DNA from 2 places in the Microbacterium sp. 71-36 genome. Region 2 is predicted to be linked to the other one. Evidence: predicted binding sites of a transcription regulator. Region 2 holds the regulator's gene; the other holds the start of a gene.
The links. Region 2 encodes LexA, which represses DNA repair genes until DNA is damaged. Its sites were predicted from a motif close to TCGAACANNTGTTCGA; they were not measured.
Positions count from the first base shown of each region.

Region 1: BGO45_RS06385 (HNH endonuclease signature motif containing protein) is a predicted target of LexA. The motif match lies at 9,936-9,951, and genes of this name have one in related genera.

Region 1 covers NZ_MKTP01000001.1:1,295,424-1,311,013, forward strand. Annotated here, with positions in the region: gene BGO45_RS06355 (PA14 domain-containing protein) at 1-4,784, opposite strand, end outside; tRNA gene BGO45_RS06360 (tRNA-Met) at 5,131-5,204, opposite strand; tRNA gene BGO45_RS06365 (tRNA-Thr) at 5,234-5,305, opposite strand; gene BGO45_RS06370 (peptidoglycan DD-metalloendopeptidase family protein) at 5,361-6,773, opposite strand; gene BGO45_RS06375 (inositol monophosphatase family protein) at 7,039-7,836, opposite strand; gene BGO45_RS06380 (NAD(P)/FAD-dependent oxidoreductase) at 7,901-9,622, shown strand; gene BGO45_RS06385 (HNH endonuclease signature motif containing protein) at 9,962-11,503, shown strand; gene BGO45_RS06390 (PLP-dependent aminotransferase family protein) at 12,061-13,515, opposite strand; gene BGO45_RS06395 (pyridoxamine 5'-phosphate oxidase family protein) at 13,596-14,267, shown strand; gene BGO45_RS06400 (bifunctional proline dehydrogenase/L-glutamate gamma-semialdehyde dehydrogenase) at 14,374-15,590, opposite strand, start outside.
Region 2 covers NZ_MKTP01000009.1:64,168-79,757, forward strand. Annotated here, with positions in the region: gene miaB (tRNA (N6-isopentenyl adenosine(37)-C2)-methylthiotransferase MiaB) at 1-113, shown strand, start outside; gene miaA (tRNA (adenosine(37)-N6)-dimethylallyltransferase MiaA) at 110-1,042, shown strand; gene BGO45_RS16415 (GNAT family acetyltransferase) at 1,039-1,479, shown strand; gene dapF (diaminopimelate epimerase) at 1,526-2,380, shown strand; gene BGO45_RS16425 (methyltransferase) at 2,403-3,056, opposite strand; gene hflX (GTPase HflX) at 3,147-4,664, shown strand; gene BGO45_RS16435 (prolyl oligopeptidase family serine peptidase) at 4,723-6,609, opposite strand; gene BGO45_RS16440 (hypothetical protein) at 6,709-7,713, opposite strand; gene lexA (transcriptional repressor LexA) at 7,858-8,547, opposite strand; gene BGO45_RS16450 (LysM peptidoglycan-binding domain-containing protein) at 8,808-9,158, shown strand; gene BGO45_RS16455 (histidinol-phosphate transaminase) at 9,183-10,277, shown strand; gene hisB (imidazoleglycerol-phosphate dehydratase HisB) at 10,274-10,888, shown strand; gene hisH (imidazole glycerol phosphate synthase subunit HisH) at 10,885-11,532, shown strand; gene priA (bifunctional 1-(5-phosphoribosyl)-5-((5-phosphoribosylamino)methylideneamino)imidazole-4-carboxamide isomerase/phosphoribosylanthranilate isomerase PriA) at 11,578-12,324, shown strand; gene BGO45_RS16475 (SseB family protein) at 12,308-13,087, shown strand; gene BGO45_RS16480 (DUF1844 domain-containing protein) at 13,140-13,535, opposite strand; gene infC (translation initiation factor IF-3) at 13,788-14,414, shown strand; gene rpmI (50S ribosomal protein L35) at 14,461-14,655, shown strand; gene rplT (50S ribosomal protein L20) at 14,685-15,068, shown strand; gene BGO45_RS16500 (RNA methyltransferase) at 15,169-15,590, shown strand, end outside.

The sequences.
Region 1 (15,590 bases), on a different contig from region 2:
ACGCCGGTGGGTCCGGCAGTGACCTGTTTGGTGACGCGGCCTCGGGCATCGTAGGTGGTACAGGACCAGGCGGTATCACCGTCAACCTTGGTACCAGCGAGGCGTCCCATCACGTCGTAGAAGTAGTTCGTAGTGATGGGAGTACCGGACGCCGGTGTGGGGCCAGTGACGGACTTCAATTTGCCAAACTGCGGGGTGCCTGCGGGGACGCCGCAATTCGCTGTGCTCCACGTTCCGGTGTCGCTGAAGTACGTGCGGGTCGTGCTATTGGCGTCTGTCGGGCCGACCGCCGAGGCCGCGGGTAGGGAGCGGCGTAGCTGTCGGAGCCAGCCGGTGCCGTTGAGCGTCTCGTAGGTTGCGGTGGTCTTGAGGTTCAGTCCGCTCGGGTCGACAGCGGTTTGGGTGGGTTGACCGACGATCGGGTCTTGATACGCGGTCGTGGTGGTGACGGTGGGAGCGGCGGCGCCAGAGACCGAGGTCGCGTCATCGACCTGGGACCTCGTGACGAGGCCGTAATCGGGCCGCAGCTGGGTCCCGGGGACGGTGGTGAAGTCGGCGGCGCCGGGGGTTTTCCAGAGCAGCTTCAGTGCGGCGTAGCCGGTGTTCTCGTAGTGTTCGATGCGGATGCGGCGGACTTCACCGGCTGTCACGGTGAAGGTGTTGCTGTCGGCGTTCTGGCCGCCGTCGTACCACCTGTCGAGGACGAGGACGTCGTTGAGCCAGATTCGGACACCGTCGTCGGCGAACGCGCGCAATTGGAAGGTCCCCGCCTGCGGGAACGTGATCAGTCCCGTCAGGCGGGCGGAGAAGTTGTCGGCGGAGATGGTGCCAGAAACGGGCGAGTTGTTTCCCCAGTCGATGTTGATGCTGCCGTCGGTGTTACCGACGCCAAGGGTGTAGTGGGTGGGCTTTCCCTGGAGTTTGCGGGTGTTGGTGTACCACGCGACCTGCAGCCCGTTCAGGCCCCCGTCGTACACGGTCGACGACTTCGCCGGCACCACACCGCACGCGGACACGGAGGTCGGGTCGCTGATCGGTCGACGATCGTTCCCGAAGCACGCTGCCGGCGCGGCCGCGTAGCTCTCTACCGCCCGGTCGACGGTGTCGTAGATGCGGGTGGAGACCAGTCCCGTGGAATCCGTGCTGGAGAGGACGAGGTCCTTCGCGGAATCCCACGCTTGGGTTGTGCGCACGCCCATCGCGCTCACTCGAGCGGTCTGCCGCCACGCGGCGTCGTACTCCGCCCACTGCACGGCATCGGTGAGTCCGGCGATCGTTATAGAGGTGCGCCCGCTCTCGTACCCGTAGGTGCGGGAGGGTCGGGTGCTTTGTGAGATTCCGTCGGGTGCGGGGAGCGTGACCGTGGTCACCTTGTCTCCCGTGTAGGTGATGCGGGTGGATGCGGCGTCGTCGGTGCCGGAGGCAGCCTCGACGGGGATGCTGTCGTTGGCGGTGGCGTCGCGGATCTGTTTGAGCCACCCGTTGGACTGGTAGCCGAACATGGTGCGTTCGTTGCCCGGGTCCAGGACCAGGGCGAGCTGACCTTCGGTGTTGTAGAACAGCTGCGTGTTCGTCCCGTCGGGGTAGGCGATCTTGCACAGCATGTCCACCGGAGTCGCGGCGTACCCGGTCGCGGACCGCGTCGGGCAGGCCTGCTGGCCACCGTCTTGGTAGGTGAAGGTGACCTGGCGGAGATAGGTGCTGCCGCTCTTGGACACCGGGTCCACAATCTGCGTCGCCACACCGTTCGCGTTCAGGATCGTCTGCGGCGCGGCGGCCTTGCGGACATCCTCCGGCGGAGTGGCCGAAGACACCCGTCCCTCCTTGGTGAACTGGTAGACGGTGCCGTCTTCGTCGGTGAACACCACGAGTCCGCTGCCGTCGAGGCTGGCCACACCGTATTCACCGGACGGGGCTTGATATCCACCGCCGGAGACCTTGAGGTAGGTGTGGGCACGGCCGGTGACGTCGGTGAGGATGATCGAGGAATCCGTGATCTGCGCGGACACCCAGTTAGAGCTCGCACCCGCGATTGGGACGGACGCACCCCAGCCCTCGGGGAGGGTCTGTACTTTCTTGGTGAACCAGTTCGGCGGGACGACGTACTCCGCGCCGTCGACCCGGACCCACATCTCAGCGACGGCGGTGCCGTTGTTCTCGAAGTACTCGAACCGGACCGGCATCGCGTTGCCACCGAATTGGCGCGCGGGACCCCATGTTTTTGCAGGTGAGGAGAGGGCCCAGTTGTCGACGAGCTTCTCACCGTTCACCCAGAGGCGCGCGCCGTCGTCTTGACGGAGCCCGAACTGCACCTGCTTGCCGACGAAGGCCGGCGGGACGGTGATGAACCCGGTCCACCTGCCCATGAAGTAGTCCGCTGGCAGCGCATCCGCGGGGGCACGGGTTCCCCAGTCGAAATACACCCCGGGGTCCGTCCGCACCAACACGGGGACCTTGCCGGTGAGATCGAAACTGCTCGGGGCTCCGCTGCTCACGCGGGCATCGAAGTACTCCCCCGTCAGGCCACGGTTCGCTCCCGGCACCTCCTGGGAGTTGTAGGTGAACGACATACCCATCGGGCCGCCGAGCGCATCGACGGTGGGCGAGGCGAACGACACCGTCGCGTTCCCGTTGGCAAGGTTGGTTGTCACCGGCCCCGTGGTATCGAACGGCGACGGGCCGGACGATCCCAACCGCAAGTCGGCGCGGAACCGCTTGACCCACGGGTTGAACCAGTTGGTATCTGCCCCATCACGGGTTGCGACCTTCCAGCTGTACACCCCACCGTCCTGCAACGCACCCACCGGGACGGTCCACTTCACCTTCCCGTCCGCCCCAGGCGCGATCCACCCCGACGCGGTCACCGCACCCGACTTCCCATCCGAACCCGTCGCGATCTTGAACTGATACGTCATCGACCCCCCGACCGAATCCGTGTCCGCGACATGGTCGACCTGCAGCGTCGGCGTAAGCGTCGTCACCGCTGGGACAGCCTCCGTCTGCAACGCGCCCGGCGTCGCCGAACCCACCGGGGGCATCGGAACCTGGTTGGTGGTGAACTTCACCACGCTCGAGTACTTATCCGTCGATTGCCCGAGGTGACCGTTCGCATCGTCAACTACACGGGCTCGCCAGTAGTAGTCCGTGCCCGGACGCAGCACACCCTCGGGGATCTGGACACTCGTGCCCGTCTGCCACGAATTCGTGAAGACAAAGTTGCTCATGCCCGGGTCGGTGGCGATCTCGAACGCGTAGTTCTGCGTCCGGTTTCCCGGGTTTGATGCGCCAAGCGTGAGGACGGGTGCCACGCTCACACCCTTGGCTCCATTCGTGGGAGAACTCGTCCACACCGACGGGAAATCCCAATACTCCACCCACATTCCAACATCGAGGCTCTTGAAGGAGTACGAGCCGTCCTCGTTCCCGCCGACCAACCACGCGGGTCGATCGTTGACCCGGAAACGATCGACCAGACGCTGCGCAAGCCCCCACCCGTCCGTCTGAGCCCAGTCATCGCCGAGGTTGTACCCGGTGAGGTGCTGGGAGCGGCACTCGTAGCCGGAGCAACTGGCCTGGTGCACCCAGCCCTGCTGGCTGGAGGTCGTGCCCTCATCGGCGTACGCGAACTGCAGCTGGGACTCCGCAATGAACTTGCCCGGGATGCTCCCGTAGTCGAAGGTGACAACCGACCGCCAATACACGTTCGAGTTGCTTTGGCGCGTGTTTCCGACATACAGAGCGTTGTTCTGCACCACCCCGTCGGACTTGTACGCCGTGCTGCCCGTGAGCGCAATACCAGGGTCGATCGTGACCGGGTACACCCGCGCAGGGTCCGTGAGCCACTGGTAGGAGACCTGCAAGCCGTAGCGCCACGTACCATCCGACGACTTCGCCAGCCGCGGCGTCGGGGCAATCGAAACCGGCTCCCGCTGGCCCTGCTCCCCCGAGGAATCAAACGCCACCGGCGCCGGAATCAGCAACACCGTCTTGCCGGAGACGTCCGACAACGCGACCGAGCCGTCCTCGCTCAGAGTCGGCGTCAACGAGCCCGGATCAAGCCGCCACGCCCAGGCGTTCGTCGTCGGCAACGTCTTCAGGACCAGGTTCTCCTTGACCCCACCGGACTGCACCTCGTACTCCAGGTCGATCCCCGGTTTGACATCTCGGTAGGTCAGTTCGGTGTGGTCGTCCCAGAACCAGAACGGCGCAGCCACCTCCCCCTCGACCGCCCCGATCAGGGACATCGACACATCGTGCCCACCACGAGACACCGACAAGACATCCGTATCATCCGCGGACGCCGCGAATTCCGGGCTCAGCGGGTGATCGTCCACCTTCCACCCATCGTCTGCAGACGACAGGTCAGTGTTGATCTCCTTCCAGCCCTCGTCGGTCTCGACGTTCTGCGGTCCCGGGGTGAGGTACTTCGCCAACCCACCATCGGGCGTCCGGTACGTCGTCGAATCCTCCGCCCGTGAGACCACCTCGAGGTTGTCGTGATCGATCTTGCTCGACTCGAACGATGTCGTTACGGGCGCGGCAGGCGCGACCGTCGAGACAGGCTCCGGAGCGACTTCCTCCGTCGGCGCATCGAAGGACCCCTCCGGCACGGAAGCCACCACCTCAGGGGCCTCGCCTGCCGGGAGTGCCGGTTGCTCGTTCACCTCGACCGGGGGCTCCGACACCGGCACCTCAGCCGCCTGCGCAGGAACCCCCACACCCACGAGAAGCGCGAAAATCGCGACCGCCGAAACCCAAAAAATGCGCGCGCGACTCAGCAACACCTACCCCCGACTAGCTCGCCCGAACGGAGCGACAAGAACCTGGTCCCCAGGTGATGCTCACCCTACACATAGAAATGTTTCAGGAAAGTCACGACGGTCGGCCGCGAAGCGCAGGGCCAGTCCGCGAACCGAAACGGAGCGCCCACGAGGCACCACATGCACAGACGGCGCCGGAGAAACGTCCGCAGATCACGTCTATGGAAACGCCTGTCCAAAGCTGCCGTCACAGACAAGCGGCTGCCGAACTCACGGCAGTGACGACAGGCACGAGCATCGGGCTCGGGACACAGAAGCGGTCCGCCGGAGGCACAATTGTTCGAGTAAGACAGCTAACCTGTCCGAGATGTAGCGGGAGCGGGGCTTGAACCCGCGACCTCACGATTATGAGTCGTGCGCTCTCACCAACTGAGCTACCCCGCCGCGTGGCATCCCGCGAAGGAGATGCTCTGAGCCCCGAGTCAGGATTGAACTGACGACCCCTTCCTTACCATGGAAGTGCTCTGCCACTGAGCTATCGGGGCGTACCCGGATCGCTCCGGGCAACTAGAAGAGAATATCAGAGCTTGGCGGCCTCTTCTAATCGAGCGAGTGGCGTCCGGCGTTCGCGCGGAGCCAGACGATCGGGTCGATGGCGACCGTCCCGTTCATGAGGATCTCGAAGTGCGTGTGGGCGCCGAACGAGTGACCGGTGTTGCCCGTGTGGCCGATGACCTGGCCGACGTGGACGGTGTCGCCCGCCTTGACCTGCAGCGAGCCGTACAGCATGTGGGCGTAGCGGCTCGAGACGAGCTGTCCGTCGATCTTGTGGTCGATGACGACCACGACGCCGTAGCCGCCGCCGGCCTCGGTCGCCTCGCGGACCACGCCGTCGGCGATCGCCTGGATCGGGGCGCCCTCGCCGGGGACGAAGTCCGCGCCCTCGTGCATGACACCGTCGCGCATGCCGAAGCCGTAGGTGATCCCCACGCCCACGGCGAACGGCCACTGAATGGCCGCAGAGGTGTCGTTGACGTAGAAGTCGCTCGGGTTCTTGATGCCGGTGTCGGCGGCGACCTGGGCGTAGGTGGCCGCGGAGTACCCGTCGGCACGGTCGACGATCGCGGACTGCGACTGCGCCGGAGCGACATACGCCTGGATCGAACCGCCCTCGACGTCTCCGCCGCCGACGGCGAGGTTCTGCGTGGCGACCGCTGCCGGAGCGGCGACGTTGGCCGTTCCGTTCGCGGACGCGAGGGCGCTGACGGGCATCGTCATCCCGACCGTCAGAAGTCCGACCAGCCCCATGACGCCGACGGAGAAGGAGGCGGCAGCCACCCGGCGTCCACTGCGACGGCGGGGGGCGGCATCCACGGGCAGGCCCTGGGTGACCGGACGCGAGGCCTCGGCGACCGGCTCGGCCGCGGGGCGCTGGACGGCGTTCTCGCCCGTGAACGAGAACAGGCGCGCAGCGGCTTCGAACTCGTCGGCGATCTCGTCCGCGGGGGCCGATGAGCGGGGCGCGGGCTCGTCGGCGGCGGGCTCGTCAACGGCCGCCGGCCGCTCGGCGGGCTCAGGCGCCGCGACCGGCTCGGGAGACTCGGCGGCGACGGGACGACGGCGGCTGCGACGCGACACCGGGAGGGTGATCGGCGACGTCGGGAGCGTGACGGGCGTGGTCGCCTCGGCCGCATCGGAACTCTGCAGGATGACAGCGACCTCGTCGTCGGAGCGACGCTCATCGACGACGGCCACCTCGAGGGCACCGGATGCCGCGGTCTCGGTCGTCGCGATCGCTTCGGCCTCCGTCACCTCGGGGGTGGCGGAGCTCGCAGCGGCACGCGACGATCGACCACGCGGAGCGGGCAGGGTCGGCTGGATCGTGGCGGCGATCACCGTCTCGACGACGGCGGCCGCGACCTGCTCGACGATCTCGGGCTGCGACGCGTGCTCCGCGTCGACGGGGGCCGGATCGAGTGCGACCGACTCGGGGGCCGAGTCTTCGGCGACCACCACGGAGGTGCGACGACGCCGCTCGGCACGCGTCAACTCGGCGGCGACGGGCGTGGCGGAGGGGCGACTGGATCGCCGCGTGCGGGCGGGCTCAGTCTCGGGGGCTTCTGACGGCAACGCGCGGGGGCTCTCGGTTCATGTCGCAGGCGCGACGGCTTCGGGCTTTCGGGCTTCTGCCATTTCCGCAGGTTCGGGTCGCGAAAATAACGAACAGGTAACTACCCTAACCCGGCATCACTGGGAATGCCATGAGCGGCTCCGAGATTCACAGCTCCGGTTCGAGGATCTCCTCCAGCCGCGGGTAGAACCCGGGGCCCGCCGCGATGACCATGCCCTTGCCCGGACGCCCGCCCGGCGCGCCGCCGACCCTGCCGCCCGCCTCTTCCACGAGCAGCACTCCCGCGGCGTGATCCCACGGGTTCGTGCCCTTCTCGTAGTAGGCATCCATCCGCCCGGCGGCGACGGATGCCAGGTCGAGCGACGCGGCGCCGATGCGGCGGATGTCCCGCGCGATCGGCATCACGCGGGCGAGCCGCTCGAGGGTCGGCGCGTGCGTGGCGGGGTCGTATCCGAACCCGGTGGCGACCAGCCCGCCGGCGGGTCCGACATCGGCCGTGACCGAGAGGCGGGTCTCTCCGAGCCACGCTCCCCCGCCGCGGGACGCGCGGAACATCTCGCCGGAGACCGGGTTGTAGACGACCCCGGCGACGGCGCTCCAGGTGGCGGGATCTGCGGATCCCTCCACCGCGGCGATGCTGACCGCCCAGGCCGGGATCCCGTAGGCGTAGTTCACCGTGCCGTCGATCGGATCGACGACCCACGTGATGCCGCTGCGGCTCTCCCGCGCGTCGGACTCCTCGCCGTAGAAGCCGTCTTCGGGGCGCTCCCGCTCCAGCTCGGCGCGGACGAACGCCTCGACCTCCTTGTCGGCCGCGGTGACGATGTCGGCCGCGACCGACTTCGTCGCGACCTCGAGTCCTTCGCGCCGCCGCCGCGCGGCCAGGTCGCCGGCCTCCCGCGCGATGCGAGTGGCGATCTCGAGCAGGTCTGCGGCAGATGTCATGGCATCCACGGTACTGGGATGCCACCCTCTGGGCGATGTCGGCGACCGTCGCTAGCGTGGGGACATGAACCCCCCGGAGACCACTCGATACGACGTCGTCATCGTCGGCGGTGGGCACAACGCCCTCGTCGCGGCGGCGTACCTCGCCCGCGCCGGCCGCTCGGTGGTGATCCTCGAGAGACAGGATGCCGTCGGCGGCGCCGCCGTCTCCGAACGCCCCTGGCCGGGGGTGGACGCGCGCCTGTCGCGCTACTCGTACCTCGTCAGCCTGCTGCCGCAGAAGATCATCGACGACCTCGACCTGCACATCGAGCTGCGGCGACGCCGGTACTCCTCCTACACACCGGATCCCGCCGATCCGACCCGTGGCATCCTGATCGACACCCAGGATGCCGAGGCGACCGCCGCCTCCTTCACCCGGACGCTCGGCGACCCCGGCGAGGCCGAGCGGTTCGCGGCGTTCGGCGAGCGGCTCGCCCCGCTCGGACGCGCGGTGTTCCCGACGATGACCGAGCCGCTGCCCACGGCCGACGACGTGCGAGCGCGCGTGGGCGACGACGAGCTGTGGGAGGCCGTCACCCGACGCCCCCTGGGCGAACTGCTGCGCGCGTCGCTCGAGAGCGACCTCGCGCGGGGAATCGCCTTGACCGACGGACTCATCGGGACGTTCGCGTCGTCCGACGACGCGTCGCTCGCACAGAATCGCTGCTTCCTGTACCACGTCATCGGCGGCGAGACCGGCCACTGGGACGTTCCCGTCGGCGGTATGGGCGCGGTCACGGCCGAGCTCGAACGGGCGGCCCGCGAAGCGGGTGCCGAGATCCGCACGGGTGTCGACGTGGTCGCGGTGTCGCCGTCCGGCGAGGTGCGCGCGGTGTCCGACCGGACCGAGGCGTTCATCGGCGACGTCGTGCTGAGCGGCGTCGGTCGCGCCGTCCTCGCGCGGCTCCTCACCGCGGGTGGGGCCCCGACGACGGCGCCCCGACCCGAGGGCGCGCAGATCAAGGTGAACATGCTGCTGTCGCGGCTGCCCCGACTCAAGGACACGTCCGTCTCGCCCGAGGCCGCGTTCGCCGGAACGTTCCACGTCAACGAGACGATGACCCAACTGGATGCCGCCTACGCCGCCGCATCGGCCGGGCTCGTGCCCTCGCCCCTCCCGGCCGAGATCTACTGCCACTCGCTCACCGATCCGACCATCCTCGGCGACGATCTGCGGGCGAGCGGGGCGCAGACGCTCACACTGTTCGGCCTCCAGGTTCCGCACCGACTCATCGAAGAGGAAGACCCCGTCGCCGCGGGCGCGAGACTGCTCGCCGCCGCACAGCAGTCGCTGGATTCGGTGCTCGCCGAGCCCCTGCGCGACTGCATCATGACGGCCCCCGACGGACGCCTGTGCATCGAGGCGCGCACCACGACAGATCTCGAACGCTCGCTCGGGATGATCGGCGGCGACATCTTCCACGGCGGGTTGTCCTGGCCGTGGCTCGACGGCGACTCCGGCGACTCGCAGGTCGGTTCGGGTGGCGCTGGTGCGGCGGTGGATGGCGGCGGGGGCGTTCCGGGCGGCGGCGCTGGTGCGGCGGCGCCGGGTGGTGGCGGAGGCGTTCCGGGCGGTGGCGCTGCGGTTTCGGATCAGCGCGGGGCTGCCGAGCGGTGGGGCGTCGAGACCGAGCACAGCCGCATCCTGGTCTGCGGTTCGTCGGCTCGACGCGGCGGCGCCGTGAGCGGCATCGGAGGGCAGAACGCGGCGATGGCGGCACTGGAGATCCTGGGGCGGGGATAGGTGGCCGGCAAGTCTCGCCTTTTGGGGCGGGGATGGGCGACCCGGCGGGTCTCGCCTTGCGGGGGCGGGGGTCGGCGACCCGGCAGTTCGCGTTTTTCGGGGCGGAGATCGGCCGCCCGGCGGGTCTCGCCTTTGGGGGCGGCGGTCGGCCGCTCGGCGGGTCGCGTTCTCTTGGGGGCGCGGCGCGAGGTGGTCACCGTGCGTGCCGCCGGGGAATCCGTGCCGCAGACGTCGGCTCGCCGACGACCGGGCCGAGGGGGCCCGCAACCCGGGTGATTGTCTGCACTTCTCCGGGTGACATCACCCCATTTATTCGAACATACGTTCTACTCTTGACCCATGCCCCCGATCCCCATCCCGCAACCGTCGTCGATTGACGACGACCGGCTGCGGGAGCTCGTCGCGGCGATCCGCGACGAGTCGGTCCGGGCAGCACGCGTTCATGCCGCGCTCGTCAGGCTCCGGGCAGAAGCGCTCCGGATCGCGCTCGACGAGGTCGCGCGCTCCCGCTCCCGCGCCACCCGCGAACGGGAGATGCCGATCCGCTCACTTGCGCTCGAGGTCGCCGTCGCGACGCACAGCCACGACCTCACTGTGCAGAAAGAGCTGTCCGATGCTCACACCCTGACCGAGAAGTTCGCCGCAACGGTGGATGCCCTCGCCGAGGGACGCATCGGCGTGCGGCACGCGCAGGCCATCCTCGAGACGGGCATCGTCCTCGACGACGATGCGACTCGCGCCGGGTGGGAGCAGGTCGTCCTCACCAGGGCTGAGCACGACTCCCCCGGGAGAGTGAAGGCCTTCGGACGAGAGCTCGCGGAGAGCGTCCACCCGATCGGCATGACCGCGCGTCACGCGCGCGCCGCAGCGGCGCGCGGTGTGAGCGTTCGCGACCTGGCGGACGGCATGGCCGAGCTGAGCGTGATCCTCCCCGCAACGGTGGCCTACGGCATCCGCGACCGGCTGCGACGGCAGGCTGCCGCCATTCGCGCCGCCGCGATCGGGGCCGATGCAGGGGAAGAGCAGCGAGATTCGCCGGAGGAAGCCGAGGCGCACGGAACCGAAGTCGCGGGACACGATGCAGTGGCGCAGGCGGCAGTGGCGCAGACGGCAGTGGCGCAGGCGGCAGCGGGACACGAGGTCGTGGCGCACGCGGAAACCACAAGTCACGAGGCGGACACCTCCGCCACGATGTCCGAGACCGCTCGATCCGCCCCCGAGACGCAAGCGGTCATGAGCGCAGCTCCCTCAGACGACACCTGGTCGGACACTCGCACCCTGGCGCAGATCGGGGCGGACCTCTGCGCCGACCTGCTGCTCACCGCGGCTCCCGCGATCGACCCGACCGACGACACCGTCTGCCCGGGCGGCCTGGGCGCGATCCGGGGACACGTCCAGGTCACCGTGCCCGCCCTGACGCTCATCGGCCGCACCGACGGCGGCGCCAGCATCGACGGCCTCACCCCGATCGACCCCGACACCGCGCGACACTTGGCCGCGCGTGCGCCGGGCTGGGACCGCCTCCTCTGCGATCCCGTCACCGGCTCCGTGCTCGAGGTCGACCGATACGCACCGACGACATGCCAGCGCCGATTCCTCGCCGCCCGCGACAGGCATTGCCGCGCACCCGGTTGCCGCGCACCGATCGCCCGATGCCAGATCGACCACAACCATGAGGCCCACGAGGGCGGTCCCACGCGTCTCGACAATCTGTGCCACCTCTGCGTGCGACACCACACCCTGAAGACCGAGACCGAATGGACGGTCACGCAGGAACGCGACGGCACGCTGCGATTCCATAGCCCGCTCGGTCAGGAGCATCGCGAACGAGTTCCCGCGCGGGTGATGTTCGTGCCGGATGCCGATCCCCCACCGTTCTGATCCGCCGCCGTTCTGACACCCCGAGGTTCTGAGCCACCGCGGTTCTGATCCCCCGCAGTTCTGAGCCACCGCGGTTCTGATCCCCCGCAGTTCTGAGCCACCGCCGTTCGATCCACCGCCGTTCTGATTCCCCGCTGTTCGATCCCCGGCGGTTCTGGTTCCCCGCGGTTCTGGTTCCCCGCGGTTCTGCCCCCCCCTGTTCCGGGTCCCCGACTGCTCTGATCCCCGGGTCTGGTAGGGCGGCCCGGTCGCCCGGGTTCTGATCGCCGCGATGCGACCCCCACGAGCCTGAACCCGGATGACCTGACCGCCACCGTCACGAGCCCCGGCGCCTGATCGCCGCACCTCTCCCTCCCGCGACGCGGGCAGCTCTCCCTCCCGCGACGCGGGCAGCCCACCGCTCTCGCACCGCGCAACACCAGCAGCCCGGCGATCCGGCACGTCTCGCACCCCGGAACTCGAGCATCCGCACGTCTCCCGCCCCGCAACACCGGCAGCCCGTCGTTTCGGTCGCCGCGCGTCCGGCCGCGGTCCTGGCCGACCGGCCGATCCCGGAATCAGGTCCGCGCACCCCTCGGGCTCGCCGCCGCGAGCACATCCGCGACGACGGCGAGCGCTCGCGTCAACTGCGGCGTCGTCGGTTCGGCGTACCCGAGCACGATGCCGGCGGGAAGATCCGCCGCGGCACCGGGAACCGCGTACTCGGACAGCGCCGACACGAGCACACCGCGTTCGGCGATCGCGGCGACGACCGCACCGGGCTCCGGCGACTGTCCTCGAGATCCGCCGGCGCTCCCCGTCTCACGCTCACCGAACAGCACGACCGCGTGGAGCCCGCCGTTCATCGCCGCCAACTGCACACCGTCGACCGGCTCCAGCGCCTCCAGCACGAGTCGCCGACGATGGCGGTAGTCGCGACGCCGACGGGCGGTGTGCCGGGCGAGCGAACCCTCCGCGAGATACGACGCCAGCGCGTGCTGGAGGACGCTCGAGACGGGAAGGTCCAGATCGGCGCGCGCGGCCCCCAACCGTTCGCGCACACGACCCGAGGCGATGATCCAGCCGCAGCGAAGCGCGGGACTCAGCAGTTTCGACACGGTGCCGACGAGAGCCACCCCGTGCGGGTCGAGGAGCCGCAGCGGCGGTAGTGGCGCCCGGCCGTGCGGGAACTCGCTGTCGTAGTCGTCTTCGATCACGACCGTCCCGGTCCCGCGAGCCCAGGCGATCAGGCGTGCCCTCGCCGTGGCATCCATCCGACTCCCGAGAGGGTAATGGTGGTGGGGCGTGACGACCACGGCGTCCAGGTCGCGGTGTCGTTCGACGACATCGAGGTCGAGACCGCCGTCGATGGTCACCGGAAGCGGAACCGCCTCGACGCCGACGCGCGAAAGGACCGCCCGCACCCGCGGATACCCCGGGTTCTCGACCCCGAAGCGCCCGGGCCTCCGATGAGAAGGCGTCGACAGCGCCAGCGCTGCCAGCAGCAGGGCATCGCTCGTCCCCGCGGTGACGATCACGTCGGTCGGATCCACGGCCAGCCCGCGCGTGCGTCTGAGGTGGCGGGCGATCTCCTCGCGCAGCGCCGGCAGCCCGGTCTCGTCGTCGACGTCCGCTTCAGGATCGCGGGCGCTCGCGCGCCGCCATGCCGACCGCCACGCCGCGTCGGCGAGGCCACGGGTGCCGGGCCTCCCGGGGCGGAGATCGATCGCCGTGGCATCCGACGGCCGATGCGGGGTCGGCGCGTCCACCGGGCCGACCCCGCCCGGGGGGAGCGCCGCGACCGTCGTCCGTCCGCCCGGCCGCACGACGAGATACCCCTCGCCGGCGAGGGTCTCGTACGCCGCGACGACGGTGCCGCGCGCAACGCCGAGGTCGCCGGCGAGAGCCCGCGTCGACGGCAACGACTCCCCCGCCACCCACCGGCCGTCGACGATCGCGCCCCGCAGTCCGTGCGTGAGCTGGACGTGCAGCGGCACGGTCGAGGAACGGTCCAGGATGCCGGATGCGATCATCGCTCCAGCCTGCACTGGTCCAGATGGAAACGCGAGAACCGGCCTATGTACTGGACCACTCGATCGACTGAGATCGAGATATGACCGACCTGCCCGTCACCCCGCTCACGCGCGTCCGCCGCCTCCCGCAGTACCAGGTCACCGACCGCGCAGCCCTGTACGACATCCTCGACGGATCCCTCGCGGCCACCCTCGCCATCGTGCGCGACGGCCGACCGATCGCCCTGCCCGTCGGCATCGGTCGCGACGGCGACGACGTGCTGATCCACGGGTCGACGGGGAGCGACTTCTTCCGGCGGATCGCCGCGGGAGCACCGGTGTGCCTCACCGTGACGCACCTGCTCGGACTGAAGTACGCCCGCTCGCTGTTCGACAGCTCGATGCGGTATCGCTGCGCGGTCGTGCACGGGGTGGCATCCGTGGTCCCTCCGGAAGAGAAGGAGGCCGCCCTGCTGGCGCTGTCGGAACACCTCATGCCCGGCCGGGCGCAAGAAGTCCGCGCCATGACGGGGCGCGAACTCGCCGCAACGCTCGTCCTCCGTCTGCCCCTGACCGAGGCCAGCGTGAAGGACAACGCCGATTCCGAGGTCGAAGAGGACGGCGACGGCGAAGACCGCGGGGTCTGGGCCGGCGAGCTCCCCCTGCGCGTCACGGCCGGCGAACCGATCACCTCGCCGCAGACCGCGGCCGGGACGCCGGTCCCCGCCTCGGTCCGACGAAGTCAGACCGTCACGAGCGGCGGCACCGCATAACACCGCGGCGCCCCGAAGCGATGCGCGGTGATGGCCGCAGACCGAAGCCCAGGTGATGGCCGCAGACCGAAACCGGGACACCCGTCCCCGCCTCGATCCGACGGAATCACACCACCACGAGCGGCGGCACCGCGTAACGCCGCGGCGTCCCGAAGCGGTGGGCGGTGATGGACACCGCCTGCTCGCGCAGGAAGGTCAGAAGTTCCACCTCGCCGGCACGCGTCGCCTCCCCGGCGTACAACGCGACCGCGGGCGAACCGTCGGTGACGGCGGCGAACGTGTCGGCGGAGCCGCCGAGCAGGCGCACCCGTCCACCGGAACGCGCGAGCCCCGCAGCGCGCCGGGCCCACGCGGCGGGGTCCTCGATCTCGTGCGCGACGCCGACGCCCTCGAGCCATGCCCGCACCGCGGGAGTCAACGCGCGCGCGGAGCTCACGGTGACGACCGAGCCGACGCGCACGCCCGCGGCGACCACGCGCACCAGGGCCACGTCGCGCGCGTCCTCGAACCGCACGGTCACCGGGACGGTTCCGTACCGCAGCACGTTCTGCTCCGACTCCAGACCCGTCACGTCGACGGCACACCCGTACTGCCCCGCCCACGCGGCGGCGTCGGACGCGAGGGCGGATGCCAGCCACTCGCGGTCCTCGGCGGGCACCGCCGCCGACGCCGCCCCCACGAGGGCGTCCGCACCCCGCGGCGCGCGGGATCCGGCATCCGTCCACGAGCCGAACCCGAACAGGTAGTGCGGTCCGCCGGCCTTGGTCCCGGCTCCGACCGCGGATTTCTTCCACCCGCCGAACGGCTGCCGCTGGACGATGGCACCGGTGGTACCGCGGTTGACGTAGACGTTCCCGGCTTCGATCCGGGAGAGCCACCGCTGGATCTCGGACTCGTCGAGAGCGTGCAGCCCCGAGGTCAGGCCGTACTCGATCGCGTTGACGATCTCGATCGCCTCGTCGAGCGTCTCCGCCGTCATGATCCCCAGCACCGGACCGAAGTACTCGGTGCGGTGGAATTCGCTCCCCGGCTGCACACCCTCGCGGATGCCGGGACTCCACAGACGCCCGTCGTCGTCGAGGCGCCGCGGCTCGACGACCCAGCGCTGCCCGGGCTCCAGGGTCGTCAGGGCCCGCAGGAGCTTGCCCCGAGCGGGCTCGATGAGCGGCCCGACGCGCGCGGCGTCGTCCCACGGCATCCCCACTTCGAGAGACGTGACGGCGTCGACGAGCTGGTCGCGGAAGCGACGCGACGTCGCGACCGACCCGACGAGCACGACGAGCGACGCGGCGGAACATTTCTGTCCCGCGTGGCCGAACGCCG
Region 2 (15,590 bases):
ACGCCTGGGACCGCGCGCAGGCGGAGTCGTGCGGCGTGCCGGCGCCGAGCGCCGATGCGGGTGCCCCCCGTGCCGTGTCGCTCGGCCTCCCGAGCCTGCGTATCGGCGGGTGATCGCCGACGCCGCCCCGCGGGTGTGGGCGATCGTCGGAGCGACCGGGACCGGGAAGACCCGCCTCTCGCTCGATCTGGCGGATGCTCTGCGCGGTCGGGGACGCGCCGCGGAGATCGTGAACGCCGATGCGATGCAGCTGTACCGCGGCATGGACATCGGGACGGCCAAGCTTCCCGAGTCCGAGAGGCGTGGCATCCCGCACCACCTCTTCGACGCCCTCGCCGTCACCGACGAGGCCGCGGTGGCCTGGTATCAGCCGACGGCGCGGCAGACGATCAGCGCCGTGCTCGCGCGCGGGGCGGATGCGATCCTCGTGGGCGGTTCGGGGTTGTATGTCTCGAGCGTGCTGTGGGACTTCCGCTTCCCGCCGCGCGATTCCGCCGTCCGTGCGGGGCTCGAGGCCGAGCTCGAGCGCGTGGGGCCGGGCGTCCTCTTCGAGCGCCTGCGCACGAGCGACCCCGCGGCCGCCGCGCGTATCGATCCGCGGAACGGACGACGCGTCATCCGCGCGCTCGAGGTGCTGGCGCTGGGCGAGGACACTCACGGGGGTGCACTTCCCGCCGCACCCGATCCCTGGCATCCGCAGACGTCCATCCTCGCGACGCAGATCGAGCGCGAGACCCTCGTCGGTCTGCTGGACGCGAGGGTCGAGGGGATGTGGGAACAGGGTCTGCTCGACGAGGTGTCCGATCTGCGCGCCGCGGGGATCGAGCGCGGCGCCACGGCCGCGCGGGCGATCGGATACGCGCAGGCGCTGGCGGAGCTGCGCGGTGAGATGACGCGCGCCGAGGCGATCGCCGAGACCCAGGCGCTCACGCGGCGCTACGCCCGACGCCAGGTGTCGTGGTTCCGTCGGTATGCCGACGCCCGGTGGATCGACGCGCGCACCGTGTCCGCGGCCGCGCTGGCGGAGGAGATGGCGGGGTGAACGTGCGGATCAGGTCGTTCCAGACCGCGGACGAGGACGCGGTCGTGGCCCTGTGGGAGCAGGCCGGGCTGACGCGGCCGTGGAACGATCCGCGTGCCGACATCCGACGCAAGCTCACCGTGCAGCCCGAGCTCTTCCTCGTCGCGGTGGACGGCGACGCCGTGGTCGGTAGCGTCATGGCCGGGTACGACGGACACCGTGGCTGGCTGTACTACCTCGCCTCGGCTCCCTCGCACCGAGGGCAGGGGATCGGGCGAGCGCTCGTGGCCGAGGTCGAACGACTCCTGGAGGCCATGGGCTGTCCGAAGGTGCAGTTGATGGTGCGGCCGGACAACGCCTCCGCGCGGGGGTTCTACGACGCGCTGGGGTACGTCTCGTTCGAGACCTGGGCGACGGGGCGTCGCCTGATCGTCGACGGACCTGGCGGTCCGACCTGACGACGTGCACGACGGTCGTGCGGCGGTGATCCCTAGACTGGATGCCATGGCGACTCTCGCGTTCACCAAGGGCCACGGCACCGGTAACGACTTCGTGATCGTGTCCGACCCGGACGGCGAGCTCGACCTCTCCGACGACCAGGTCGCGATCCTCTGCGACCGCCACTTCGGGATCGGTGCGGACGGCCTCCTCCGCGTCGTCCGGTCCGCGGCGATCGACGAGGGGGCGGAGGCCGCCGCCGCGGGCGCCGAGTGGTTCATGGACTACCGCAACGCGGACGGTTCCAAGGCCGAGATGTGCGGCAACGGCACGCGGGTGTTCGCCCGGTACCTGACCGACACCGGTCTCGCGGACATCGCCGGCGGCTTGCGCATCGGAACGCGTGCGGGAGTGAAGACCCTGACCCGCAGCGACCGCGGCTTCGAGGTCGACCTGGGGGAGTTCGCCATCGAGCCCGGCGACGTACTGGTGCGCGCCAAGGGCCTGGCCGTCGCGCGGCCGGGGGTCGGTGTCGACGTCGGCAATCCGCACGTGGTCGTGGCGCTCTCCTCCGACGCGGAGCTCGAGGGCGCGGAGCTGGCCTATCAGCCGGTCCTGGACCCGGCGCCTCGGCACGGGGCGAACGTGGAGTTCGTGGTCCCGGCCGACCCGCTCGTGCGCGACGGCGTCGGGGCGATCACGATGCGCGTGTTCGAGCGCGGCGTCGGTGAGACCCTCAGCTGCGGGACGGGTGTCGCGGCCGCGGCCCTCGCCGTACGCCACTGGGCCGGATCCGCGGCGCCCGACGCGTGGGTGGTCGAGACGCGAGGCGGAACTCTGGGCGTGCGCGTCGCCGAGGGGCGCGTGTTCCTCTCCGGCCCGGCATCCCTGGTGTTCACCGGAGAAGTCGCCCTCGCCTGAACCGCCGCGGGATCCCGGCGCCTCAGATCGCGTCGGTGATGACGTCGATCGGTTCGCTCGGCGGCGAGCCGTGACGACGTACGCGCAGGACCCGGTACCCGCGCCCGGTCGCGGCGCGGTGCACCGAGAATCCGCTCGTGAACGTCGCGGTCAGCCACCGCTGCAGTGAATCCGAGCCGAGGTTCCGCTGCACCACGAACCATCCGTCGGAACGCTCCGCCAGACGGGGGATCCAGTGCTCCAGCATGCCGTGGAGCTCGTTCTTCCCCACTCGGATGGGCGGATTCGACCGGATGGTCCGGAAGGAGATCCTGTCGGGAACATCCTCGGGGCGGACGGCGTTGACGTTGGTGAGTCCGAGGAGTTCCGCGTTCCGTCTGACGAGGTCGAGAGCACGCTCATTGACGTCGACGGCCCAGACGGTGGCGTGCGGAGCATCCAGCGCCAGGCTCAGCGTGATCGGACCCCAGCCGCTTCCCAGGTCGAGGAAGTGCCCACCGGCGGGTGGGGCCGGGGTGTTGGCCAGGAGCACCGAAGTACCGGCATCCAGTCGGTCCGGACTGAACACACCGCCGGCGGTCACGACCTCGAGCTCACGCCCGGCGAGGGTGACACGGAGGCGGCGGAACTGTTCGGGACTCGACGGCGACGCGCTGAAATAGTGGTCGCTCCCCATGCCATGGAAGCGTAGCGGACCGGAGCCTCCGCCGTGGGGGCGACTAAAGTGCGAGGATGCCGCGGCACCGCCCGCGGTCGAAAGGAACACATGACCGAACAGACCACACCCCCGAGCATCGACGAGACGCCGGTCGACCCGGTCGACCGTGTGCTCGCGCGCGCCGATGCGCATCGCGGGGTCCGGGTCTTCGGCGCAGCTCAGGCGCTTCAGGACGCCGCCACCGCCTACGGCGGATCGGCCGACGGAGATCAGTGGGATCGCGAGGAGCGCGCGGCGCTTCGGCGTGTGCCCGGACTGTCCACGGAGCTGGAAGACGTCACCGAGGTCGAGTACCGACAGCTGCGTCTCGAGAACGTGGTCCTGGTCGGCGTGCACCCGCAGGGCGAGCAGACGGATGCCGAGAACTCGCTGCGCGAGCTGGCCGCCCTGGCGGAGACGGCCGGTGCGGTGGTGCTGGACGGCGTGCTGCAGCGTCGCCCCCACCCGGACCCCGCGACGTACGTCGGGCGCGGCAAGGCGCAGGAGCTGCGCGACATCGTCGCCGCGGTCGGTGCCGACACCGTCATCGCCGACACGGAGCTCGCCCCCAGCCAGCGGCGCGCCCTCGAGGATGTGGTGAAGGTCAAGGTGATCGACCGGACGACGGTGATCCTCGACATCTTCAGCCAGCACGCGAAGAGTCGCGAGGGCAAGGCCCAGGTCGAACTCGCGCAGCTCGAGTACCTGCTCCCGCGCCTGCGCGGCTGGGGCGACTCGATGTCTCGTCAGGCGGGTGGTCAGGTCGGTGCCGGCGGCGCCGGCATGGGATCCCGTGGACCCGGTGAGACGAAGATCGAGCTGGACCGCCGCCGCATCCGCACCAAGATGGCGCTGCTGCGCAAGCAGCTGCGCGACTTCGCTCCCGCCCGCGAGGCCAAGCGCGCGGAGCGCAAGCGTCACACGATCCCGTCCGTCGCGATCGCCGGGTACACCAACGCCGGCAAGTCGAGCCTGCTCAACCGGCTCACCAGCGCCGGGGTGCTGGTGGAGAACGCGTTGTTCGCGACCCTGGATGCCACGGTCCGCCGGTCCGAGACCTCCGACGGCCGCGTGTACACCCTCACCGACACCGTCGGCTTCGTCCGCAACCTTCCGCACCAGCTGGTCGAGGCGTTCCGTTCGACGCTGGAGGAGGTCGGCGATGCCGACGTCATCCTCCACGTCGTGGACGCGTCGCACCCGGACCCCGCGGCACAGCTTTCGACGGTGCGCGACGTGATGGGAGACGTGGACGCGGACTTCGGCCACGAGATCGTGGTCTTCAACAAGGCCGATCTGCTGAGTCCCGACGATCGGCTCGTCCTGCGCGGGCTCGCCCCCGCCGCCCTGTTCGTGTCGTCCCGTACCGGCGAGGGCATCGACGAGCTGCGGGCCGCGATCGAGGAGGCGCTGCCCCTCCCCGCGGTGGAAGTGCGGGCGGTCGTGCCCTACGACCGCGGTGACCTGGTCTCGGCGGTCCACGAGACCGGCCTGATCGTGGCGCAGGAGCATCGCGAGCAGGGAACGTTCCTGCACGCGCACGTCGGTGCGCGACTCGCGGCCGAACTCGCTCCGTTCGCAGCCTGATCGACTTCCGCTACGACGACGCCCCGCTGCCCGGCGGGGCGTCGTCGTGTCCGCCCGGTCAGTCGAGGGTGAACGGAGGGATGCCGGGGGTGTCGAACCCGAACACCGCGCCGAGGAAGCCGAGCTCGCGCTGAAGGGAGTCCACCACGGTCTCCGCTCGACGGAAGCCGTGACCTTCGCCCTCGTACAGGACGTACGAGTGCGCGACTCCGTGGGCGGCGAGGGCATCGCGGATCGCTTCGGCCTGCGAGGGCGGGACGACGCGGTCTTCCGCGCCCTGCAGGATCAGGAGAGGGACACGGAAGCGCTCCGGGTGCGTCAGCGGTGACCTGTCGAGGTAGACCGCTTCGGCTTCGGGGAGCGGCCCGATGAGACCGTCGAGGTAGCGCGCCTCGAAGTCGTGGGTGTCCTCCGCGAGCGCCCGCGCATCGCCGACGCCGTAGCGGGATATCCCGGCCGAGAACACGTCGGTGTTCGTCACGGCGGCGAGCACGGTCCAGCCGCCCGCGGATCCGCCGGCGATCGCGAGGCGTCGGGGGTCGGCGAGGCCGGCGGAGGCGAGAGCGGATGCCGCCGCCGCGACGTCGTCGACATCCACGACCCCCCACTGACCCCGCAGTCGCTCGCGATAGCCGCGGCCGTAGCCCGTGGAACCGCCGTAGTTGACGTCGAGCACGCCGATCCCGCGGCTCGTGAAGAAGGCCGTCTTCGGCGAGGGGGCGGGGCCGACGTGAGAGGTCGGACCGCCGTGGACGAGGACGACGTACGGTGGGCGTTCGCCCTCCGGAGCCGTCACGTCGGGGTTCGTCGGCGGGTACGCATAGGCGTGCACCGGGCCGTGGGGGCCCTCGGTGGTGAGCGCGCGGGCGGTCGGCATCCATTCGGCACCGGGATGGTCGCCGCCTCCGACCCGCTCGATCTCCCCGGTGTCGAGGTCGATGGACCACAGCCCCGACAGTCCCGTGGCGTCGGAACCCGAGACGAGGGCGCGTGCGCCCCGCACATCGTCGATCGAGGCGCCTGCGACCACCGGCACGTCGAGCAGGCGGATGCCGCTGGGCGCGATCTCGACGATCTCGTCGCCGCCGTCCGTGCGCACGGCGATGATGCGCCCGTCGGGGGTGGCGCCGAACCACCGGGTACCGAGGACCCAGACCGGTCCGCCCGTGTCGGCGTCGGCCGGGGCGACGGGCTGCGGATCGCCCTGGAGCGGACGGCGGAAGAGATTCCACCGGCCTTCCGGATCGTCGGCGTAGAGCAGCTCGTCGTCACCGATCCAGACCGGCTGGAGCGGCGCGCGCCGATCGCCCCCGGCGAGATCGCGCACGGCTCCGGTGGCGAGATCCGCGACCCGCAGGACGGTGGCGTCCCACGGCATGTCCGGGTGGTCCCACGCGATCCAGGCCAGGCGTCGTCCGTCCGGGGAGAGCGCGGGGTGGGCGAGGAACGCGCTGCCCGCGGCGAGCACCTCCGCGGCGGAGCCGTCGAGCGGGATCCGCACGATTGCACGCGCGGGGACCCGCCCGGTTCCGTGGGTCTCGCGGACCGCGAGGAGGGCGTCGTGCTGCCAGGACAGGCCGCCATGCCGGACGTTGCCGTCCGCGGGGGTCAGAGCGCGCGGCTCTCCGCCCGGCCGGAGCGCGTAGACGCGCTGGTCGGACTTCTCGACGTAGAACAGCTCGCCGTCGTCGGACGCGGTCCACGCACCGCCCCCGTACTCGTGGACGGAGGACCGCGCGTTTCCGGGCGCGGGCAGCACCGTCTCGATCGATCCGTCCGCACGTCGCCGCCGCACGGCGACGCGCCCGCCCTCGCTCGGGACCGATTCGCCCCACCAGACGTCGCCGCCGACGAGGCGCGCACCGTCCAGCCGCGGCGACGATCGGGAGACCGTCTCGGGCGTCAGGGGAGAGGGCCAGGATCCGTAGGGGAGCGTCTGCGGCATGGCATCCACCCTACGGACCGGGTCGGACATGCCGCGCCGTGCGTCGGTCGCCGCGGGGACGCGACCTTCCCGGTGCGTCCGCCCGCGGGCGAGGGCCTCTCAGCCGCCGACGACCTGACGCGTCACGCCCAGGCGACCGACCCAGTCGCGGATGACCTGACGCTGGTTCGCGTCGCACGTGTAGCCGTACCCGACGTTGACCTCGTAGTACGAGTAGGCGTCGATCGCGACCTCGTGATCGAGAGACCAGCCGTCCAGGAACGTCAGTGCGTAGCAGTCGGCCATCGTCTCGACGTCGCCGCCGAAGGAGGCGAGGGCGTCGTCCGTCGGCTGGGGGTTGGTGAACTGCAGGACGTGGGCGTACTCGTGATAGGCGGCGCCCGTGCGGATCCAGTCGGTCATGGTCGGGTCCGTGCGGGAGCCGGCCCGGACGTGCACGGTGAACGGCTCCGCGCCGGAGACGCACGCCAGAGCGGTGGCACCGCAGGGCGTGGCGTCTTCGAAGACGGTCGAGACCCAGCCCCGTCCGAGGCTGTCGAGGGTCGCCTCCCACGCGGTCCCCGACGCGTTCGAGGCCGCTTGCGCCGCCACCGCGGCCGAGTGGACCGAGATCTCCGATGTCAGTCTCCGGAGATCGGCGACGTCCTGATCGAGCGCAGCGGGGTTCCGCCGGTGGATCCACGCGCGATCAGCGAGATCCTCCACGCGGTACCACGGCACGATCGTGGCGTAGGGGAGGCCGACGAGAGGATCGACTGTCGCGTACAGGTCGTTCATCGCCGCACCGAACTGCTCCTTGCGGTCGATCATCTCCTGCTGCTCGTCGAGGCGCTGCTGCTGGTCGTCGATCTGCTGCCGCTGATCGTCGATCTGCGTGCGGGCTTCCTGCAATTGAGTGGCCAACCACAGGAATCCGAGTCCGACGGCGGCGACGAAGACGGTCAGCAGAACCGCGAGCACCACGACGCTCGCGCGCGGACGCCGACCCCCGGCCGACGGTGGGAGCGGGGCGGCCTGCTCCGCGGGCGGCGCTCCGACGGCCGGATCGGCCGGAACGCCGGGCACGTCGGAGGGCGGAGGTGCGGCGGCGCTGGGAGACGACACGGGACTCGCTCTCTCGAGGTGTCCTTGTCATGTTAGGGGTGTCGACCGGCCGCGATCAGACGCCTGTGGACACGGGCCCGGAACGGCGGAGGCCGGATGCGCGCCGAGAAGCGTGCATCCGGCCTCCCGCGGCGCCGTCACATGTCACACCGTACGCAGGACCGCCACGACGCGGCCGAGGACGATGGCCTCGTCGCCCAGGATCGGTTCGAACGCGGAGTTGCGGGGGAGGAGCCACGTGTGGCCGTCGCGGCGACGGAAGGTCTTGACGGTGGCCTCTCCGTCCAACATGGCCGCAACGATCTCGCCGTTCTCGGCGGTGGACTGCGTCCGCACGACCACCCAGTCGCCGTCGCAGATCGCCGCGTCGATCATCGAGTCGCCCGAGACCTTGAGCATGAACAGTTCGCCCTTGCCGACGAGCTGGCGGGGAAGGGGGAAGATCTCCTCGACCTGCTGGTCGGCGGTGATGGGCACGCCCGCGGCGATCCGGCCGACGAGCGGGACGAGGGCGGCGTCGCCGACCGCGGGTGCCGTGTCGGCGGGGTTCTCGGCGGCGGTGCCGGGCAGGTCGATCAGCACCTCCATCGCGCGCGTCTTCCCGGGGTCACGGCGGAGATATCCGCTGAGCTCGAGCTGGTTCAGCTGGTGGGTGACGCTCGAGAGCGACTTGAGTCCCACCGCGTCGCCGATCTCCCGCATGCTCGGCGGGTAGCCGTGCCGGGCGATCGAGCGCTGGATGACCTCGAGGATGGCGAGTTGCTTGTCGCTCAGGCTCTTCCGGCGCCGGGTCTGCGGCCGTTCGCGGCCGGCTGCGGTCGTCGCGTCGGTCATGTGTGCTCCCCTCGCGCCGCGTCGTGGATGCGGCGGAAATTCGAATGTCGGAGGTCCGTGGTGAGGTCTCCTCGTCGAAACCGTATCCGGTGGATCACTCGATCGCTGCGGAGCTCTCCGCGTGTCGCGTTCGATCGTTCTCCGACTGACCCGGTGTTGACAGGTTCACAGTATCGAAGATAAATTCGGAATACAGATTCGCACCACCGCCCTCCCGGCCGAGGGTGGGGTGCGAATCTCTCCCCACTGAGGAGCACACCATGACCAGCATCGTCGTCACCGCCCCCGCCACCCGCCTGCGTCTGACCGCGCGCGGACGTCGCGTGTTCGCCTTCCTGGCCGCGCTCCCCGTGGTCGTCGCGCTCGCACTCGCCGTCGTCGGCGGCGGGGCCGCCCTCGCCTCGAACGAAGCGGGTGCGTCCGCCGGAACTTTCACCGAGATCACCGTGATGAGCGGCGAGACGCTCTGGTCGATTGCCGAAGACGTCGCCCCCGGGTCCGATCCTCGCGACGTCGTCGCCGAGATCGCACGCCTCAACGCTCTCCAGAACGGTTCGGTCACGGCGGGGCAGCGCATCGCGATCCCCACCGCCTACGCGCCGGGGCGGTGATCTGCGGGAGCGTCGCCGCCTACCATGGGTGAGGTGACCGTGCGCCTCGACGACCTTCCTCTTCGCGATGACCTCCGGGGAATGATTCCCTACGGGGCGCCGCAGGCGGCCCTGCCTGTCGCCCTCAACGTGAACGAGAACACGCATCCCGTGCCGTCCGAAGTGGCGGACGACATCCTGGATGCCATCGCGCGGGCGTTGCGCGACGTCAACCGCTACCCCGACCGCGAGTTCACCGCCCTGCGTGAGGCCTTCGCGGATTATCTGGGCCACGGTCTCGTCCGCGAGCAGATCTGGGCGGCCAACGGGTCGAACGAGGTTCTGCAGCACGTTCTGCAGGCGTTCGGGGGTCCGGGTCGTCGGGCGATGGGCTTCGCTCCCACCTACTCGATGTATCCGATCCTCACGCGCGCCACGGGTGCCGAGTGGATCGCGGGGGAGCGCGAACACGACTTCACGCTCAGCCCGGCGTTCGCCGCCGAGCAGGTGGTGCGCGAGAACCCCGACATCGTGTTCCTGTGCGCCCCGAACAACCCCACCGGCACTCCGCTGGGACTCGACGTGATCGAGGCCGTCTACGCGGTCACCGACGGCATCGTGATCGTCGACGAGGCGTACCAGGAGTTCGCCCCCCACGACGAGCCCTCCGCGGTCACACTGCTCCCCGGACGCCCGCGTCTGGTGGTGTCCCGCACGATGAGCAAGGCTTTCGCTTTTGCCGGGGCCCGGGTCGGGTACCTCGCCGCCGACCCCGCCATCGCCGACGCACTCCGACTCGTGCGCCTGCCGTATCACCTCAGTGCGCTCACTCAGGCCGCGGCGACCGCGGCGCTGGGGCACGCCGACACGATGCTCTCGATGGTCGACGAGATCGTCGCCCAGCGTGACCGGATCTCCGCCACCGTGGCGGCGCTGGGGTACACCGCGCACGAGTCGTGGACGAACTTCGTGCTCTTCGGCGGCGTCGACGAGCCCGCGGTCACGTGGCAGGCGCTCTACGACCGCGGCGTGCTCATCCGCGACGTCGGAATTCCGCACCACCTGCGTGTGACCGCCGGAACGGCCGACGAGACCACCGCGTTCCTCGACGCCCTGGCGTCGGTAGGATCGCGAGCATGACCGGCCCCGTCACGCCCCGTACCGCCACGATCGTCCGCGAGACGAGCGAGTCCCGGGTAGAGCTGTCCCTCGATCTGGACGGAACGGGTGCGAGCCACATCTCCACGAGCGTGCCGTTCTTCGACCACATGCTGACGGCCTTCGCCAAGCACTCGCTGACCGACCTGCGTGTCACCGCGACGGGCGACACGCACATCGACGCGCACCACACCGTCGAGGACACCTCCATCGTGCTCGGACAGGCGATTCGTCAGGCGTTGGGCGACAAGGCCGGCATCTCGCGCTACGGCGACGCGCTCGTCCCCCTCGACGAGGCTCTCGCCCAGGCGGTCGTCGACATCAGCGGGCGCCCCTACCTGGTCCACACCGGCGAGCCCGCCGGCTTCGAGCACCACCTCATCGGCGGGCACTTCACGGGTTCGCTCGTGCGCCACTCGTTCGAGGCGATCTCGATCCACGCCGGACTCACCGTGCACGTGCGTGTCCTCGGCGGCCGCGATCCGCACCACATCGCCGAGGCCGAGTACAAGGCCCTGGCGCGCGCGTTCCGCCAGGCGAAGGCGCTCGACCCGCTCGTCGACGGCATCCCCAGCACCAAGGGCGCCCTGTGAGCAGGCCCGTCGTCGCGGTCCTCGACTACGGTTCGGGCAACGTCCACTCGGCCGTCAAGGCTCTCATCGAGGCGGGTGCGGACGCACGTCTCACCTCCGACCGGTCGCTGCTCCTCGACGCGGACGGGCTGCTGGTACCCGGTGTGGGTGCGTTCAGCGCCGTGATGGGCGCCCTGAACGCCAGCCGCGGCGGCGAGATCATCGATCGCCGCCTGGCCGGCGGCCGGCCCGTTCTCGGGATCTGCGTGGGCATGCAGGTGATGTTCGGGCGCGGAATCGAGCGCGGCACCGACACCGAGGGACTGGGCGAATGGCCCGGTACCGTATCCGAGCTCTCGGCCCCCGTCCTCCCGCACATGGGATGGAACACTGTTTCGGCGGGAGAGGGCTCGCGCCTGTTCGACGGGATCGCCGACGAGCGCTTCTACTTCGTGCACTCGTATGCGGCGCAAGAGTGGTCGCTCGAGGTCACGCCACCCTTCCCCGAGCCGGTTCTCACCTGGTGCACGTACGGCGAGCCCTTCTTGGCGGCTGTCGAGAACGGCCCGCTCGCCGCGACGCAGTTCCACCCCGAGAAGTCGGGGGAGGCCGGCATCCGGTTGCTCGCGAATTGGATCGACGGGCTGCGCGCGACTACTGTGTGACCTCGTGCCCGGGCTGGCGAGAGGCGCCTGCCGGCACGAGGAGCCATGAACGATTTCGCGTCCACGCCCGAGCTTGTCCTTCTCCCGGCGGTCGACGTCGCCGACGGCAAGGCCGTCCGACTGACACAGGGGGAGGCGGGCACCGAGACCAGCTACGGCGACCCGGTGGATGCCGCGATGGATTTCGCACGGCAGGGCGCGGCGTGGATCCACCTCGTCGACCTGGATGCCGCCTTCGGGCGTGGCAACAACACCGCGGTGATGCGCAAGGTCATCAAGCAGGTCAAGGGCGTGCAGGTCGAACTCTCCGGTGGCATCCGTGACGACCGTTCGCTCGAGGCGGCTCTGGAGAGCGGTGCGAGTCGTATCAATCTCGGCACCGCGGCGCTGGAGAACCCGGAATGGGCCGCCGACGTGATCAACCGGTACGGCGAGGCCATCGCTGTGGGGCTCGACGTGCGCGGCACGACGCTCGCGGCGCGCGGATGGACCCGTGACGGCGGCGACCTGTGGACGGTGCTGGAGCGCCTCGAGGATGCCGGGTGCAGCCGCTACGTCGTCACCGACGTCACGAAGGACGGCACGCTCCGCGGCCCGAACCTGGACCTCCTGCGCGAACTGACCCAGCGCACGCCGAAGCCGATCGTGGCCTCGGGTGGCGTGTCGAGCCTGGACGACATCGCGGCGCTGCGCGAGCTGGTGCCGCTGGGCGTCGAGGGTGCGATCGTGGGCAAGGCGCTCTACGCGGGCCAGTTCACCCTGGCCGAGGCGCTGGATGTCGCCGGACACTGACGACCATCGCGCCGATTCGGCGGGAGTTCCCTGGGAGGGTCGCCGGTTCGAGGCGAATCCGCACTCCGGCGACGACGGCTCCGCCGATCCCGCTCTTCTGGTCGCGTTGGAGGCGTTCGCCGCGGGCGGGGGTGACGCCGCGGCGGTCGTCGAGGCGTATCGCACGGCGCGTCTGCTGATCCCGCTGGTGGCGGAGAAGGGCGATCACGGCATCGGCGCCCACGGGCTCGAGGTCGACAAGACCCAGGAGCTGTCGATCGTGACGGTCGCCGCGCCGGACGGTCGCAAGGTGTTGCCCGTGTTCACTTCGGTCGCTGCGATGCAGCGCTGGGATGCCACGGCCCGGCCGGTCCCCGCGGACGGCCGCCGCACGGCTCTGGCAGCGGCGTCCGAGGACACGGAACTGATCGTCATCGATCCGGCCTCCGAGACGGAGTTCGTGCTGCGCCGCCCCGCGGTGTGGGCGATCGCCCAGGGCGAGTCGTGGGAGCCGGCGCACAGCGCCCCCGCCGTCTTCACCGGGCTGCAGGAGAGCATCGCGGGCGAGCTCGCGGTTCTCGACCTCGCCGTGCAGCCGGGCGACCCGACGGGTCGATTGCGGGGCCCCGAACTGATCGTTCACCTGCAGCTGATGTCGGGACTGGAGCAGGACGAGTTGGATGCCGTGCTCGCGCGCCTCGCGCGTCGCTGGGCGGCCGACGATCGCGTCGCGGTCCTGGTGGATTCTCTGACGGTCAAGCTGCACCGCAGCACCGACGCCTGACCGGCGCGCCCCCGAGCGACGGCTTCCGTGGCCGGTACCCCGAACGCGAGACCTAGTTGACGGGACCCGTCCACTTCTCGCCCGGACCCTTGCCGATCGGGTCGGGGATGACGGAGGCTTCGCGGAAGGAGAGCTGGAGAGAGCGAAGGCCGTCGCGCAGCGATCGGGCGTGCATGTCGCTGATCTCGGGCGCGCCGGCGGTGATGAGCCCGGCGAGGGCGTTGATGAGCTTGCGGGCCTCGTCGAGGTCGATCTGCTGCTGCGGGTCGTCGGCGAGTCCGACCTTGACCGCGGCGGCGCTCATGAGGTGTACGGCCGTGGTGGTGATGACCTCGACGGCGGGCACGTCGGCGATGTCGCGGGTGGCGGAGGCGGAGACACGCTCCTGCTCCTCCCACCGGGCGAGGCGCTCGGCATCCTGGGGGGAAAGGGCGTCGTCGGGGGGAATCGTGTCCACGTGTTTCTCTCTGCTAGACTATGGCGGGCTTCGGAGCGTTCTGCTCCGTACGAAAGAGGATCACATCCCACCCGCGCTTGCCGCTCCAGGCTACCGGGTTCCCGCACTCCGCTCCGTCCTGCACGGGGTCGCCTGGGTGCAGAAGCCGGTGTCATGAGCACCGTGCCGGGTGGGTCGTCTCCTCTTCGCCCGTGATCCGTCAGGATCGCGGCGGCCGTCATCAGCAGACAAGAGGAGTCCCGCATCAGCGATCCCCGCACCAACGAGCGCATCCGAGTCCCGGAGGTCCGTCTCGTCGGACCCAACGGCGAGCAGGTCGGCATCGTCCGAATCGAAGCTGCGCTGCGCCTGGCCCAGGAAGCGGACCTCGACTTGGTCGAGGTCGCCCCGAGCTCCAAGCCGCCCGTGGTCAAGATCATGGACTACGGCAAGTTCAAGTACGAGGCCGCTCAGAAGGCCAAGGAAGCGCGTCGTAACCAGGCGAACACGGTCCTCAAAGAGGTTCGTTTCCGTCTGAAGATCGAGGCGCACGATTACATCACCAAGCTCAAGCGCGCCGAGGGCTTCCTCCAGGCCGGCGACAAGGTCAAGGCGATGATCCTCTTCCGCGGTCGTGAGCAGTCCCGTCCCGAGCAGGGTGTGCGTCTGCTGCGCAAGTTCGCCGAAGACGTGGCCGAGTTCGGAACCGTCGAGTCGAACCCGACGATCGATGGTCGCAACATGGTCATGGTGGTCGCGCCGCACAAGAACAAGTCCGAGGTCAAGACCGAGCAGAACGCGCAGCGCGCGGCGAACCGCGAGGCGGCACGCAGCGCCGCCCGTGGCGACTCGGCCCCCGAGGGCACCGCTGAACCGGCACCCGCCGAGTAAGCTCCCCGACTCCCGCTCCGCCGGGAACCCCAACGAAGGAAGACAGATGCCGAAGCAGAAGACCCACTCGGGCGCCAAGAAGCGTTTCAAGTTGACCGGTAGCGGCAAGCTCATGAAGCAGCAGGCCGGCATGCGGCACAACCTCGAGGGCAAGGCCTCCAAGCGCACCCGTCGCCTGAACCAGGAGCAGGTCCTGGCCAAGGGCGACTCGAAGGTCGCCAAGAAGCTCCTCGGCCTCTGAGCGCCGACGCACGTAAGGAAGAATGAGAAATGGCTAGAGTCAAGCGGGCCGTCAACGCCCACAAGAAGCGTCGCGTCATCCTCGAGCGCGCCTCCGGTTACCGGGGTCAGCGTTCGCGCCTGTACCGCAAGGCGAAGGAGCAGGTCACCCACTCGCTCGTCTACGCGTACCGTGACCGTCGCAAGCGCAAGGGCGACTTCCGCCGTCTGTGGATCCAGCGCATCAACGCCGCGAGCCGCCAGAACGGCCTCACCTACAACCGCTTCATCCAGGGCCTCGGCCTCGCGGGTGTGCAGGTCGACCGTCGTATGCTCGCCGAGCTCGCGGTGAACGAGCCCGCCGTGTTCGCGTCGCTCGTCGCGACCGCGAAGGCTGCGCTTCCCAGCGACGTCAACGCCGCCAAGACCGCGTAAGCACCGGTTCCACGAACGGGCGTCCTCTTCGGAGGGCGCCCGTTCGGCGTTTCACCGCGGATTCCCGCGGTGCATGCCGGTCGCGCCATACACTGGGGACGTGCTGGAGAACCCCCGTTCGCCGCGGGTGCGCGCCGTGGCCAAGCTGAGCAAGCGCGCCGCCCGACAGGAGACCGGCCTCTTCCTCCTCGAGGGCCCGCAGGCCGCGCGTGAGGCGCTCGCCTGGGCCTCCGAGTCGGTGCTCGAGCTGTACGCCACCCCGAGTGCGCTCGAGAAGCACTCCGATGTGCGCGACGCGGCCGTCGATGCGGGTGTCGATCTCCAGTACACGACCGAGGCGGTTCTGGATGCCATGGCCGATACGGTCACGCCGCAGGGGATCGTCGCGGTGGCGCGGCAGTCGCCGACGGCGCTGAAGGACATCCTGGCGGGGGAGCCGACGCTGCTCGCGATCTGCGAGGAGGTACGTGACCCGGGCAACCTGGGCACGATCATCCGGGCGGCCGACGCCGCCGGCGCGGA